Regions from separate parts of the Paenibacillus riograndensis SBR5 genome, predicted to be linked through region 2. Evidence: riboswitches for the same ligand, from Rfam matches in the RefSeq annotation. Region 2 holds a riboswitch; the other holds the start of a gene.
The links. A riboswitch is a leader RNA that binds a small molecule or an ion and turns the genes downstream of it on or off. The one in region 2 is predicted to bind cyclic di-AMP.
Positions count from the first base shown of each region.

Region 1: it holds a riboswitch for cyclic di-AMP, as region 2 does, so the genes downstream of both, PRIO_RS13265 (alpha/beta fold hydrolase) here and PRIO_RS00140 (resuscitation-promoting factor) in region 2, are expected to answer to the same signal.

Region 1 is NZ_LN831776.1:3,244,423-3,252,398, forward strand. Features, by position in the region: gene PRIO_RS13235 (Na+/H+ antiporter subunit A) at 1-1,427, shown strand, start outside; gene PRIO_RS13240 (Na(+)/H(+) antiporter subunit C) at 1,429-1,764, shown strand; gene PRIO_RS13245 (Na+/H+ antiporter subunit D) at 1,761-3,236, shown strand; gene PRIO_RS13250 (Na+/H+ antiporter subunit E) at 3,243-3,722, shown strand; gene PRIO_RS13255 (Na(+)/H(+) antiporter subunit F1) at 3,719-4,012, shown strand; gene mnhG (monovalent cation/H(+) antiporter subunit G) at 3,996-4,367, shown strand; cyclic di-AMP (ydaO/yuaA leader) riboswitch at 4,391-4,548, shown strand; gene PRIO_RS13265 (alpha/beta fold hydrolase) at 4,556-5,383, shown strand; gene PRIO_RS13270 (LTA synthase family protein) at 5,621-7,489, shown strand; gene PRIO_RS13275 (MarR family winged helix-turn-helix transcriptional regulator) at 7,555-7,976, opposite strand, start outside.
Region 2 is NZ_LN831776.1:25,862-33,837, forward strand. Features, by position in the region: gene rsmI (16S rRNA (cytidine(1402)-2'-O)-methyltransferase) at 1-268, shown strand, start outside; gene PRIO_RS35850 (hypothetical protein) at 672-857, opposite strand; gene PRIO_RS00125 (AbrB/MazE/SpoVT family DNA-binding domain-containing protein) at 1,055-1,309, opposite strand; gene PRIO_RS00130 (HD domain-containing protein) at 1,617-2,900, shown strand; gene PRIO_RS00135 (TatD family hydrolase) at 2,955-3,725, shown strand; cyclic di-AMP (ydaO/yuaA leader) riboswitch at 3,925-4,152, shown strand; gene PRIO_RS00140 (resuscitation-promoting factor) at 4,442-5,602, shown strand; gene rnmV (ribonuclease M5) at 5,781-6,332, shown strand; gene rsmA (16S rRNA (adenine(1518)-N(6)/adenine(1519)-N(6))-dimethyltransferase RsmA) at 6,329-7,213, shown strand; gene yabG (sporulation peptidase YabG) at 7,283-7,976, shown strand, end outside.

The DNA.
Region 1 (7,976 bases), 3.2 Mb from region 2:
TAGTTTCCCTGGCGGTGATCTTCGCCTTTTTCCCGGACCTCTTAAGCTCCTCCTTAATTGAGCCGGCAGTAGCTTCGATTCAATACGGGCTGCTGCCGCCGGAGGAAAACCTTCATGTTCCGATCCATTTCTGGCATGGCTGGACTCCGGAAATCTTCATGACCCTTGGGGTGATCGCTACCGGAACGCTTCTATACAGAGGCTATAACAAACTGCGGATACTGGACCGTAAGCAGAACGGGCAGGATTACCTTAACCGCATATATGATATGGGCATTCGCGCACTGGAAAGCGGATCAGCACGCTTCACCAACCTCTATATGACCGGCAGCAACCGGCATTATCTGCTGTACATTTTCGGGTTCTTCATCATTGCCCTGGGGAGTACGCTGCTTGGAGCGCAGGGGATAACCCTGGGCATGGCGGACTACGCTCCGGTATCGATATACGAAGCGGCTGTGGTTGCGGTCATGCTGGCAGCAGCCTTTGCCGTGCCTTTTGCCAAGTCGAGAGTAAATGCCATTCTGTTCACAGGTGCGGCCGGATACATGGTGACCCTGCTGTTTGTGATCTTCCGTGCGCCAGACCTTGCCTTGACGCAGATGATTGTGGAGACGGTGTCGGTGATTCTGTTCCTGCTGTGTTTCAGATATTTGCCGAAGCTGAAGCGGGAGAAGGAGAAAGAGAAAGCATCCTTTAAATGGACGAATCTCATTATAGCTGCGGGAGCCGGCCTGACGATGACACTGATTGCACTGGCGGCGATGGGCAGCAGCCCGTTTGCGCCGGTCGCGGATTTTTTCCTCAAAGAAAGCTATTCCCTGGCTGGCGGCAAAAATGTAGTAAATGTCATTCTGGTAGATTTCAGGGGCTTCGATACGCTGTTTGAAATCATGGTTCTCGGCATAGCGTCCCTTGGCATTTATGCTCTGGTTCATCTGAGAATCGAGCCAGGGACAGTCCGACCAGCGGCGAAGAATAAACCGGCTGCCTATCTGTTTCCGCTGCGCAGCAATGATGTGATTCTGCGGACGATGTCCAAAATGATTGTAGTGATCATCCTTACCTTCTCGCTGTATTTGTTTTTTGCCGGACATAATCATCCCGGTGGAGGTTTTATCGGCGCTTTGATGACATCTTCCGGACTGATTCTGATGGCGATTTCGCTGGGCATGGATACGGTCCGCAAATTTCTCCCGGTCAATTACCGCATCCTCACGGCTGTGGGGCTGCTGACCGCAATTCTGACAGCGGCAGGCTCTTTTGCTTTTGGCGCACCGTTTCTGAGCCATTCCTTCGGGCATTTTGATCTGCCGCTGCTTGGAGATACGGAGCTTGCGACAGCGGTTCTCTTCGATCTGGGAGTATATCTGGCAGTCATCGGCGTGACCATGAACATTATTTTTAGCATAGGAGGGGATGAGTGAAATGGAATGGATGATGGCACTGGCGGTTGGCATTTTATTTACGGTCGGCGTGTATCTGATTTTGTCCAAAACCCTGCTGCGGATTGTACTCGGTACTTCCCTGCTTACGCATGGCGTCCATCTGCTTCTCCTGACTATGGCCGGACTAAAAAAAGGGGCAGCTCCCGTATTAGGCGGCAAGGCGGATGCCTACGCAGACCCGCTGCCGCAGGCGCTGATTCTGACGTCCATCGTGATCAGCTTCGGGGTTACGGCGTTCTTCTTCGTGCTGGCCTACCGTGCGTACCAGGCTCACGGGACCGATGAAATGGATAACGTCCGGGAGGAGGAGCAATGAATAATCTCTTGGTCATGCCGGTTCTGATCCCCCTGTGTACGGCTGTTCTATTGATGTTTCTGAAAGAGCAGGTGCTGGTGCAGCGGTGGATAAGCACCCTGGGCGGAATTCTGAATCTTGTTGTGTCGGTTATGCTGGCCGCACGCATCCATCATGAGGGCATACAAACCTTGCACATGGGGGGCTGGGCTCCGCCTTATGGCATTGTGTTTGTAGGAGACATGTTTGCAGCACTGCTGGTATTGACGGCGTCGGTGGTGAGCCTGGGGATTCTGCTGTATTCCTTCACCAGCATCGGTGCGGAGCGGGAAAGATTCTATTACTATACTTTTTTTCATTTTCTGCTCGCAGGCGTATACGGTTCTTTTCTGACGGGTGACATCTTCAATCTGTTTGTATTCTTCGAAGTGATGCTGATCTCGTCCTACGCACTCCTATCCCTGGGCGGTACGAAGCGGCAGCTTCGGGAAACCACTAAATATCTGTTGATTAATATTGTGTCTTCAGCGCTTTTTGTAGCCGCAGTCGCTTACCTGTATGCAGCGGCGGGCACACTGAATATGGCTCATTTGTCCCAGCGCATTGCCGAGGCCGGGCAGGGCGGTGTCCTGAATGTGGTCGCTGTACTGTTCCTGATCGTCTTTGCGCTGAAGGCCGGGCTGTTCCTGTTCTTCTGGCTTCCCGGCTCTTACAGTGCGCCGCCAGCCGCAGTCCGGGCCTTATTCGGAGCGCTGCTGACCAAAGTGGGGATGTACGCCATTATCCGGACTTTTACACTTATCTTTGCCGGAGATCCTGATTTTACGAACGGCTGGATCGCCTGGATGGCGGCGGCTACAATGGTTCTGGGCGCACTGGGGGCCGTGGCTTATAGTGATATCCCCCGCATCCTCAACTACAACGTCATTGTCAGTATGGGTTTTGTGGCATTCGGATTGTCGGCGGGAACACCGGATGCATTGGATGGTGCGGTCTTTTATCTGCTGCACGATATGCTGGGCAAGGCCCTCATGTTCGTTCTCGGAGGGTTGATGATTGCCGCTGCCGGTACGGACCGGCTTGAGCGTATGGGGGGACTGATCCGGCGTTATCCGCTGCTGGGCTGGAGTTTTTTCGCGCTGGCACTGGCACTTGCCGGTATCCCTCCCTTCAGCGGCTTTCCCGGCAAAGTGCTGATCATCCGGGGAGGACTGGATGCAGGAATGCTGACATTATCCCTCATCGGGCTGGGTTCCAGCCTGCTCGTGCTGTACTCGCTGATCAAGGTGTTCAGACTGGCCTTCTGGGGCAATACGCCGGACACGGAACCGCCCAAGATTAATCTAAAAAGCGGGACGGCGGTGGCCGCCGGACTCCTCGTTCTGGTCATCCTGATGGGCCTTGGAACAGAGCGGGTGAATACCTATGTATCACAGGCAGGGGATGTGCTTGGTTCTCCCGGTCTGTATATCGAAGCTGTATTGAAGGAGTAGATGAAGATGGCTGTTCAAATCTTATTAAACCTGATGACTGCGTTTCTGTGGATGATGCTGAGCGGCGACGGGTCAGGCTCAGGCTTTGTAATCGGCTATCTGCTGGGCTGCGGAATTCTGCTGGTGCTGCGCAGGTTCCTCCCTGAACCTTTATATTTGAAACGGGTGTGGTCCATAGTGAAGCTGCTGGCGCTGTTTCTGCGGGAACTGGTCTGGTCCAGCTTTGCGGTCATCCGGCAAATCCTCAGTCCCAAACTGGCGGTCCGCCCGGGCATCTTCGCTTATGAAACTGCACTCCGGTCCGACTTTGAGGTCACCTTGCTCTCCTGCCTGATCTGTCTGACACCGGGGACACTAACGCTGGAAGTGTCGGGCAGCGGCCGGACCCTCTATATTCACGCTATGGATATTGAGGATGCCGGCCAGCTCTCCCGCCAGATCGAAGGAACCTTTGAAAAAGCAATAATGGAGGTGACCCGGCTATGATTCCGCTATTGCTTAATATTGCGCTGACGATCCTGGCACTGGCCATGCTGGCCTGCCTGTACAGGCTGATTCAAGGACCGACCCGTTCAGACCGGGTTGCTGCGCTGGATACGATCGGCATTCATCTGCTGGCCGTGATCGCGGTGCTGGGCATGCAGCAGAGGACAGAGGATTATTTTGATATGGTGCTTGTGATCGGAATTCTGACGTTTATCGGAACGGCGGCTTTAGCCAGGTATATTGAAAGAGACGCGGTTATGGAGCATGGAGGTGATAAGCTTGATCGGTGAGCTGCTAATTGCGATACTGGTATTGCTGGGCGCATTGATATGTGGGCTTAGCGCGTTTGGATTGGTCCGGCTCCCCGATGTTTATTTACGTTCCCATGCCGCCACCAAAAGTGCTACACTGGGTGTATTGTGTGTGCTGACAGGAGCCTTTCTGTTTTTTTACTTCTATATAGAAGTAGTCAGCATCAAGCTGCTAATCGCGATTGTATTCGTCTTCATCACTTCTCCGGTTGCAGGGCATCTGAACGGCCGGGCGGCTTACCGCTCGGGTGTGCCATTATGGAAGGGCAGTGTGCAGGATGATCTGAAGCCGGTGCTCGAAAAGAATAAGACGAAGCAGGATGACTCGCAGTAAAAATAATAGTAAACTAAAGAATATTGTCTTTTTCGCTGAATTCTGTAAAAGAAGCGGGGGAACCACCGCGTGTGCAGTTTTGCAACTGCCATGCCAAGGGGTGAATCTCGAACATTCGAGTAGGGCTACTCTTCAGGCCCGAATCCGTCAGCTAACCCCGTAAGCGTAGAAGAGAGGAGACGAATGGATTGCCGCAAATTCTGCTAAATGGAACTACTATCTACTACGAAACCTATGGTACAGGAGTGCCGGTTGTTTTTATTCATGATCACCTGACCTCGCATCATCTGTTTGAGCCGCAAATTGAGTATTTTCGTGACCGTGTTCAAGTGATTGTTATGGATCTGAGAGGGAACGGGTTGTCCGGAAAAATGGATGTCGAGGTTCACCGCATTCTGGATACCCAGTGTGAGGATTTGAAGGAGCTGCTCCGCCGTCTGGGGCTGCTGAGTGTGATTCTCGTCGCAAGCTCCGGAGGGGGTGTGCTGGCCCAGAAATTCGCTGTGCAGAACCCGGAGCTGGTGCGTGCGCTGGTGCTGGTGGACAACTGTTCGAGCGGACATGATTCCACGATAAATAATCGGATATGGGGAATTGTTGAGAGATGCTCATGGATGTCGTATTATTTGCCGCCTGAGCTGCTTTTGCGCTCCCTGAGAATCGCCTATAACAAATGGCTGCCCGCTTATCATATCCTCCGGAATGAGCTGCTGCATAAACGGCCAACCGAAGGGATCAAACAGCGGATTGCCCTGCGCCAGATTGACATTCTTGCCTATGCGGCCAAGCTGCAGGTTCCTGTGCTGTGTGTAACGGGAAGCCAGAATGAGTGGAGACTGGCGCAGGCGAGCAAGAACGCCTCCATGCTGCCATCGGCGCAGCTCGTGGTGCTGGATGATGCCATGTACCCCAGCCATCTGTGCCAGCCGCAGCATTTTAACCGCCTGCTGTTAAATTTCCTGATCGACCAGCATGCCATTCATCAGCGGGCTGACGGGCTGGAGGGCGGCGGATGACTCAGCTCCTTACCGCTGTCCAGCCATGCATAGGCCAACCGCAAAAAAACGGCAGTCCGGAACATCATGTGATGTTTTTGGGCTTCCGTTTTTTTGGTGCGCATATATAATTAGCAGTGTGTTTTTATTTCTGCAAATAGGTTGATAACCTATGTACTTTGTGATTTAATGCAGTAGGGGATTGATAACACGAGCGGGGCAGTCCATCATTTTTTTTGAAAGGAAATGAATTGTTTCATGAAGAAATCATTGAATAGCATTTTAAACCGGCCGATTCTATTATTCACCTTCGTGCTGCTGCTCAAAAGCGCCGTGGCCTGGTTTGTCGTGTTCAGCGACGGTCCGAACTGGAGTATGGTCTTCACCGAAATTCCCTTTTTCATCATTGTGTTCAGTCTGATTGAATGGCTGTCCTCCAAACGGAAGATTCTGTACTACATGATTGCGAATTTGTTCATCACGGTGATTTATTTTGCCGTCCTGATGTATTACAAATATTATGGTGTGATTGCGACCTATCATGCACTGCAGCAAGCGGATAAGGTTACTAAGGTCGGAGAGAGCACCTATTCCCTGATTACGCCGTATTATCTGTTTATTTTTGTGGATATCGTCTTTTTCCTGTTCTTTATGTTCCGGCCCAAATATATTGCCAAATGGAAGGAGAGAGGCACATACCGCATCAGCCGCCCAGTCCTGCTTACCGTGGCCGCCGTTTCGCTCGCGCTGTGCTTCTTCAATATCTGGCCTAACCATGCGAGCATGAACGAGATCAAAAAAGCGGAGAGCATGGGGATTCTGAACTATGAAGTCTACACGCTGTTTGCAGACAGCACGGAGAAGGAAGAGCTTATAGACAGCAAGGAGATTACCCAACAGGCCGTGGATACGGTTAAAGGGGTTCAACCCCCGCAGCAGCCGCAGTACGCCGGGGCCGACAAGGGCAAAAACCTGATTATCGTGCAGATGGAATCGTTCCAGAACTTTCTGATCGGACTGACCATTGACGGGCAGGAGATCACGCCGAACATCAACAAGCTGGCGCACAGCAATACGTACTTCAATAATTTTTACACCAATGCGGGCCAGGGGACGACCTCGGATGCCGAGTTCGTGGTGAACTCCTCATTTTATGTGCCCAAGAATGAACCGGCAACGTCATCGCCTTATATGAACAAATCCGTGCCCAGCCTGCCGAAGCTGCTGAGTGCGAACGGTTATTTTACAGCTACTTTTCACACCAACAGTGTGGAATTCTGGAACCGCAAGGCCCTGTACCAGGCGATAGGCTTTGACAAGTATTATGACCAGAGCTTCTATGGCGATGATGATCATATCGCATTCGGATCTTCGGATGAGGTGCTGTTCGCCAAAACGGTACCGGAGCTGGCCGCACTTGACGCCAAGGATCAGCCGTTCTATGCGATGGTCATTTCCATGAGCGCCCACCATCCGTTCCGCATCCCCGGGGAGAAGTTCAAGATGAAGCTGCCGGAGCGCTTAGAAGGTACGCTGCTGGGGGATTATATTCAAGCCCAGAATTATGCCGACTATGCGATGGGGCAGTTTCTGGAGGACCTGAAGACCAGTGGACTGTGGGATGACAGCCTGATTGTGTTTTACGGAGATCATCAAGGTGTGCCGATGTACACCCTGGGTGAGGATGAGAAGGCTCTGCTGCAAGAAATGATCGGACATGAGTACGGTTATACGGATATGTTCAATATTCCGTTCATCGTCCACTCGCCGGGCGGCTCTCTGCCTGCGGTTGTGGACCGGACGGGCGGACAGATTGATATTCTGCCGACAGTATCCAATTTGCTGGGCGTGCCGCTGCAGAATCAGCTGCATTTCGGGGAGGATCTGCTCAACTCGGCATCGAACCTGATCCCGTTCAGACATTTCCTGCCTACAGGCTCCTTTGTGAATAATACGAGCATTTATCTGACGGGGAATGATTACGCGGATGGAAGCAACTATAGTCTAAGCGATAATTCGGTCGTCCAGGGCGGCTCTACAGAAGCGCAGTTCGAAGCTGCGGAGCGGCTGCTGAACATGTCGAACAGCTATCTGCTGCAATTGCCGGACCGGCCGGACCAGCAGTAATCCCGAAACAGTAAGTATGGGGCTTGCCCTGTGCTTACTTTTTTTTGTGCGGAAATTAATTTTTCTCAGTCCTCCAGCTGCCCGTTGATTTCTTCAAAATAGTGATAGACCCCGTTCAACAGCTCAATCAGCGCTCTGCTGCGCTCCTTGCCGAGATAGTCAATCATCCCCTTGAACGTATCACGGATTCTGGCAATAGCAGCATCGGCCAAACGTACGCCTTTGTCTGTCAGAGCAATCCCGCTGACCCGCTTATCCTGGGCATCGCTGGTGCGGACCACATAGCCCTGTGCCAGCAGGCTGTTCACCATTTGGGTGATGGTGGGGGAGGTGACCTTGTGCATTTTGCTGATGTCGGAGACGGTAAGCACCGGCTTCCCGGATTTCTCGGTCCCTAATCTGATCGTGATCAGCACGCGTATTTCACTGGGCTTTAGCAGCGATGGATTGTTCTTCTGCCAGTTGATCTTGGAGAATTGCTGAAAGG
Region 2 (7,976 bases):
GGAATTCCTTCGCGGCACTATTGAGGAGTGCCTGGACTGGCTGTCCGAGCATCCACCGCTAGGGGAATACGTGATCGTGCTGGAGGGTGAGAGCAAGGAGGAGGCTGAGCTTGCGGAATCCTCATGGTGGCGTGAGCTGAGCATTGAGGAGCATGTAACCCACTATGAAACTTCTGGACAGACACGTAAAGATGCGATGAAAAAAGCAGCGTCCGACCGCGGCTTGGCCAAACGTGATATTTACAATGCGCTGCTGGAGAGGGAATAAAAAACAAGGAATAACACCAAGAAATAACTGTGATATACAATTTTTAGAAGAATTTATTCCTTTTATTAGTTGTAAATGTATTTTGTAGAGTTATATATAGGGTAAGGGGAGAAATTCGAGTATTTATTTGGGTGTAAGGGTATGATTTGGTATAAAATAACTGTATTAAATGTGGTTATACAAATTTGCCAAAGCTAATCGGGTCAAGCCTAGTATAAATTGTAGCTCGCATTCAAGCGATTCCCGCAGGGAGAGTGCTCCAATGCACCAAAAGTTGCTCACCCGCCAGTAACCAGCGAGCGCCGCTATCACAGAGAAGCGCCGTCGTCAAGCGTTTCCCGTAGGGAGAGCGCTCCAAAGCACCAAAAGCTGTTCACCCGCCAGTAACCATCGAGCGCCGCTGTCACAGAGAAGCGCTGACGTCAAGCGATTCCCGAAGGGAGAGCGCTTGCTGCACCACCCGTTGCCCGGGAGCGCCATGCGCAGCTGCCATAGAAGCGAAGCCTATGGCAGCTGCGCATGGCAAGGCCCCGAGGGCTTGCCCGAAAGAGGGCCGGTCCGCCGCCAACCGCAGCTTCCTTACGCGCACCCTCACAGTTAGACAAGCTTCCGGGTGTCCAGAGGGCGGGAGCCCTTGGGGCCCTCCCTGTAGGGAGGGTTTGGGAGGGTAAAAACTTGGGAGGGTAAAAAAGCATAAAAAATACCCCCCGCAAACACGGGAGGCCAAGGAGATATAAAAAGGTTAGAATTAACAATTGGATTAGTTCTTATTATAACCGATTTGTTTTAATTTGTCACAGGGGTAGGGATGGCAGAAATACAATCGTGACAAACAATTTTTCCTTTGAAGTAGGTTACATTCTCAGCATTGCCGCAGAAGATGCAAGCAGGCTCGTATTTTTTAAGCATGATCCGCTCACCGTCCACGTAAATTTCGAGCGCATCTTTTTCTCCAATGCCCAGTGTGCGGCGCAATTCGATTGGAATAACAACCCGTCCTAGCTCGTCGACTTTTCTTACAATTCCTGTTGATTTCATCATTTCAATCGTTGCTCCTCTCAATGTTCAAAAGCGTCATTATTCGACATTGTTCACCGTTTTATGATACTTATAATACCAACCATTCCCAAAACAGTCAACCTTTTTTGTGGTTAATTTTAAGGGGATTTTGAAAAAAAACTTTTGTAGCGCTTATAATCAACTCAAATGAGAAGAGAAATACCTAAAAAGGAATTTGTCGATTTGTAAATCGTTAAAACGCCATTATTCGACAAAGTACGAGAATATATACTATTATACCCCTTATTTCAGCCGATTCCTAATCCTATTATTTGAAGGAGTTGATCTTATGAAGCAGCTGCTGACGGAAGAAAAGGTTTTTAAAGACCCGGTTCACAATTATATTCATGTCCAGGACACGATGATCTGGCGATTAATCAATACCAGGGAATTTCAGCGTCTGCGGCGGATCCGCCAGCTCGGCACCTCCTACCTGACTTTTCATGGGGCGGAGCACAGCCGTTTTTCCCATTCATTGGGTGTTTATGAAATTACCAGAAGAATCATCTCCCAATTTGAGCGAAGCGGTTATAAGGATTGGATGCCGGAGGAAAGTCTGCTGACTTTATGTGCAGCACTTCTGCATGACTTGGGACATGGCCCTTTCTCCCATTCTATAGAAGAAGCTTTTGAAATGAATCATGAGGACTGGACCTGCAGAATTATACAGGAGAACACGGAAATTACAGCGATTTTACGTGAAGCAGGTGAGGATTTCCCGCAAAAGGTTGCATCTGTGATTGCCAAAACGTATGAACATGAGATTGTTGTCAACCTGGTGTCAGGCCCTCTGGATGCGGATCGTATGGATTATTTGCTGCGGGATGCGTATTATACCGGTGTGAATTATGGGACCATCGATATTGACCGTATTCTGCGAATGCTGCGGCCCTATAATGGCCGTGTTGTCGTAAAAGAATCGGGTATGCATGCCATTGAGGATTACTTGATGTCACGTTACCAGATGTATTGGCAGGTTTACTTCCATCCGGTTACACGCAGTTCGGAAATAATTTTAAGGCAGATTTTCCGGAGGGCGAAAGAGCTTTTCCAGGAAGGCTACTCTTTCCGTTTTATGATCAATCCGCTCAGCGATTTGTTCGGCGGCGAGATCAATGTAGAGCAATATTTACTCCTGGACGAGGCCCTGGTCCAAACAGCCTTTATGCAGTGGACGCTGGAAGACGATGAAATACTGGCTAACTTGTGCAGCCGTTTTATTCATCGTAAACTGTATAAATATGTGGAGATGGATCATCTCGATTCAGAGACTATTGACGAAATTCGCCGCAGTTTTGCCGGTGCCGGACTGCATCCGGATTACGACCTGGAAATCGATTATCCGACAGATCTGCCCTACGATGTGTTCCGTCCGGGAGAGGGTTTTGACAGCAAGCAGATTTTGCTGCTTGACCGCCATGATAAGCTGCGCGAAATCTCTGAGGTATCTGATATTGTACGTTCGATCAGCGGTATCCACCGCGGCAGGTATCACCTGTATTTTCCGCAGGATAAGCTGCAGAAGGCACTTACCCGGCTGCCTGTTTCCATTGGCGGGATCTTTGCAAAATAATACAAAAATTTCTGGAATTCATTATAGAAATCAAGCCTGAAAGGATGTTGTTGCATGCGTTTGTTCGACACACATACTCATCTGGATGCCCCACAATTCGACGAGGATCGTGCCGGGGTCATTGCCCGCGCGTTAGAGGCTGGGGTCAGCAAGATGATTAACATTGGATTTAACCGGGAAACGATCCCAACGACAATGAAATTGGCGGAGACGTATGATTATATTTATGCAGCTGTCGGCTGGCATCCCGTAGACGCTATTGACATGAAAGAGGGGGATATGGACTGGATCGCTTCCCTGTGCAGCCATAAAAAGGTGGTGGCCATCGGAGAAATCGGACTGGATTATTATTGGGATACCTCCCCAAAAGAGGTGCAGCACGAGGTATTCCGCAAACAGATCGGTTTGGCCCGTGAACTAAAAATGCCTATCTGTATTCATAACCGGGATGCCCACGAGGATGTAGTGCGGATCTTGCGTGAAGAGAAGGCGAATGAAATCGGCGGGGTTATGCATTCCTTCTCCGGGAGCTGGGAAACGGCCAAAATGTGCCTTGATTTGGGCTTTCATTTGTCCTTTGGGGGACCTGTAACTTTTAAGAATGCAAGGGTGCCAAAAGAGGTGCTGGCCCAGACTCCAATGGACCGGCTTTTGATCGAAACGGACTCTCCATATCTGACGCCGCACCCCTTCCGGGGGAAGCGAAATGAGAGTGCCTATGTGAAGCTTGTGGCTGAGGCTGCTGCGGAAATAAAAGGGATTGATTTACAGGAATTAGCTGAAATCACGTATGCGAACGCCCTGGAACGATTTGGGATTGTCTGAAAACGGGAGTAAAAGCGGCGAAAAAAGAAGTATAGCCGATATATTAAACTTTTTTAACATAGAAACAGCTGATTATTACAATATTTTAATCATTTTTTTGCGTAAACGTGGTTGAATGCTCCTTTACAACATGCATCAAAACAGGATATCATCTTTTCAGTGAAGTGAGCTGTTGTTATTGTGACAGTCACCAAATTCATGGATCGTCTCGCTGAGTCTCCGTATGGAGAACGGGGGAACCAATAATGCTCTGCCGCATGTCCGTACATGAGTACAACACAGAAATGCCGCAGACGTTATTTGATTTCTTTACGTGGTCTTTGGGGTGAATTTGAGGGCAACCGCCGTGAGCGGGTGACCTGAGATAGGGCGTCTCTCTTATGCCCGAACCCGACAGCTAACCCCGTAAGCGCAAGTAAGAGAGGAAACCTCGTGCATAAACATTCCCGCGTATTCTGACACCGGAGAGCCACGAAAGAGTCCTCTGTGAACTCTTTTCGGGCTTTTTTTGTTTTTGAATAATGCGAATGTTCCCGGCATACTGTTATATAACAGGTATCTGGAGCAGTTATGCCGAGCAGGCGATCCATGAGCAGGAAACGCTAAAGCAATGCGGGCGTATCCTGTGTAATCTCAAACCTAGTTTCGTCAGAAGTGATGAAGTCACCTTTGTTATACAACTTGGACGACGGGGCTATGTAAGGAGGATGGAGAGAGTGGGCGTATTCCAACCAGAAGTATCCCATGATTCGCAATCATCCAGCAGGTCTTTCGCATTTCGGTGGAAGCAAGTGAATCCCCGCATACTTTCGCTTGCAGGCGCGGCCTCAATTGTTATCGCGCTGGTAATTCTGCTGTACGTACACGGTCGAAGCATTAAAGAAATAACTTTAGTAATAGACGGGAAGGTACAAACGCTGGAGACGCGGGACGCGCTGGTCAGCGATGTGCTGGCAAAGGAACAAATTTCGCTGCAGCCGCATGATGCATTATCTATTGGCCTTAGTGATGAAATAAAGGACGGAGACCGTGTCGTCATCAACCGTGCGCAGGCGATTAAGATCACTACGGACGGGACCACCAAAACGTTGTACACGACCGAAGATACAATCGGTCAGGCGATTGACAAACTGGGCATTGGCCTGGAAAGCTATGACAAGATTTACCCTTCGCTAGGCACCGCAGTTTCTGCAGACATGGAAGTCAAAATTGTCCGGATCAACAAGCAAGTGGTACAGCGGACAACAGCTTTGCCTTTCCGTGTCATTAAAACCGCAGACCCCTCCCTGACCAAGGGAACCGTAAGAGTTGCACAAGCGGGCAAGCCGGGCGTAATGATCCAGCACATCGAGAAAATCTACCAAGATGGCGAGCTGGCATCCATGCGTATGGTTGGCAAGGAAGTGCAGACGGTCACCAAAGACAAGATCATTGCCATTGGTACCAAACCGCTTCCAAAACCTGTTGTAGCCGCTACTGCGACTTCTAAATCAGCAACTACTTCTAAAACATCCAAAGTGAGCGCAAAAAGCAACAATGTTGCCAGTAAAGCAGGCGTAGATTTTGAGTACAAGAGAATGATCAGAAATGTATCCATGACGGCTTATTCATCGGAAGAGCCGGGTATTGGTACCCGTACAGCTTCCGGCACACGCGTAACGGAAGGGCGGACCATTGCTGTGGATCCGAGCGTAATCCCTATCGGCTGGTGGGTGTACATTGAGGGACTTGGGTTTCGCCGTGCAGAGGATACCGGCGGCGCCATTAAAGGCAACAAGGTGGATGTGTATTATGAATCACTGAGCCATGCCCGTAACTTTGGCCGGAAATCACGCACGATTTATGTGATAGGGCCTGTGAAGCCAGAACTGAACTAAGTGGCGGCTGCTTTGCAAATTAGCGGTATATAAGATATAGTGAGGGTAGCACTTAAGGAATTCTCAGAAATCTGAGCGTGGAATTACAGAGCTGCCGCTCATCACTTATACATTCTTTAGCCAAAAAGAAGGGGAGCGAATCCTCTTCTTTTTGCGTTGCAGAGTAAGGAGTACAAAAATGATCAAGGAATTAATCGTTGTAGAAGGCAAAAGCGACACCGTTGCCATAAAGCGGGCTGTAGAAGCCGATACTATCGAGACCGGCGGATCGGCAGTCGACCGCAAGGTCATCGCCAAGATTGCGCTCGCTATGGAACGCAGAGGGGTTATAATCCTTACGGATCCTGATCATGCGGGCGAACGCATCCGGAAGATTGTCTCTTCCAAGGTGCCTGGCTGCAAGCATGCGTTCATTCCCGAAAAAGATGCTACCCGGAAAGGTGACATAGGAGTGGAAAATGCCTCCCCGGAGGCAATCCGCCATGCGCTTGAGCATGTGCATACCTCCTTTGAGGGCGCTCCGGCCCTGATTGGGATGGAAGACCTGATGGCAGCGGGGATGATGGTGCATCCGCGGGCAGCAGAGCGGAGAATGGCGCTTGGCAATCTGCTCGGGATCGGCTACTGCAACGGCAAGCAATTATACAAGCGGCTGGCGATGTTCGGCATTACACGGGAGGAATTTTCGATTGCTCTCGCGCAAATTGATCAGGGAGGCATTACCTCATGAGCGGGAACAACAATATCTCATCCCCGGCACGCACCAAGGAAATCATTCAGCGGTACGGGTTCTCATTCAAGAAAAGCCTGGGCCAGAACTTTCTGATTGACCAGAATATTCTGGACAAAATTGTGGATGCTGCAGGCCTGGATCAAGCCGCCGGTGCATTGGAGATTGGACCGGGCATCGGCGCTTTGACCGAAAGGCTGGCCGCAACAGCCGGAGCTGTAACGGCAGTGGAGATCGACCGGAGGCTGATTCCGATTCTGCGGGATGTTCTGGCCTCTTATCCGCATGTTACCATCCGTAACGATGATGTGCTGAAGGTGAACTTGCAGGAGCTGTTTGCCGAGGATTTTGCCGCAGTCGAGCGAGTTAGTGTAGTGGCCAATTTGCCTTATTATGTGACCACACCTATACTCATGAAGCTGCTGGAAGAGAAGCTGCCCCTGGATAACATCGTTGTAATGATCCAGAAGGAGGTTGCTGAACGCATGGCAGCTTCCCCGGGCGGCAAGGAATATGGCAGTCTCAGCATCGCCGTGCAGTACTACAGCGAACCTGAACTGGTCTGTATCGTACCGCGTACGGTATTCATTCCACAGCCTAACGTGGAGTCGGCGGTTATCCGTCTTAAGGTGAGGGAACGCCCGCCGGTAGAGGTTGCGGATGAAAAACATTTCTTTGAGGTCGTACAGGCTTCCTTCACCCAGCGGCGCAAGACGATTGCCAATAACCTCAAGGCCCGGTTCTTTCCGGAAGAGGGGCGGGAGCGGCTGGAGTCCCTGCTCGCTGCAGCCGGAATTGAGCCAAGCCGCCGCGGGGAAACACTTAGCCTTGAGGAGTATGCCCGGTTAAGCGCTGTGCTCCTTGCTGCCGGGATTGTGTAAGCAAATCACCGCCGATTAAGAACCAACCGGGGCCTTTGCCCATACGATGGGATAGAGGTGGTGTTTGAAATGAATTTAGGAGACTTGGTCGTTCGCAAATCTTACGGTGGCGATGTAACGTTCCGGGTGGAGAATATTGTGCAGAACGGGGCCGTAATCAAAGGCACTGAATTCCGCCTGTTGGCGGATGCCCCCCTGGACGACTTGGTTCAGGTGCCTCCCACCCGTATTACGGAGCGGGGGCAGCAGGCGCAGATTAAAGCAACAGAATCGCTGACCAAACTGCGTAAAGACCGGCAGGAGCAGAGCCAGCGCAGCGGAGAGAGCCTCACCGGGGTATGGCCCCAGTCCCCCAAGGAAGCAGCATACTTTGAGGTACCGGGAAAAGTGCTTCACCTCGACGGGGATGCCCTTTACTTGAAGAAGAGCCTTAGTCTATACGAGCAGCTGCGGATTCCCGCAGAGGGCCATCATGTCCACGAATCGAAGATGGCCGAAACGTTATACCGGCTGCTGCCGCATGTGCGTCCGGATATCGTGGTGATTACCGGACATGACGGAGTGCTTAAGCAGCAGCATACTTACGATCTTTACAGCCTGAACAGCTATAAAAATTCGCAGAACTTTGTCACCGCGGTTAAGGTTGCGAGGGAATATGAGCGCAATTTTGACACGCTGACGATTGTGGCGGGAGCCTGCCAGTCGCATTTCGAAGCCCTGCTGGGTGCAGGGGCTAACTTTGCCAGCTCCCCCGGGAGAATAT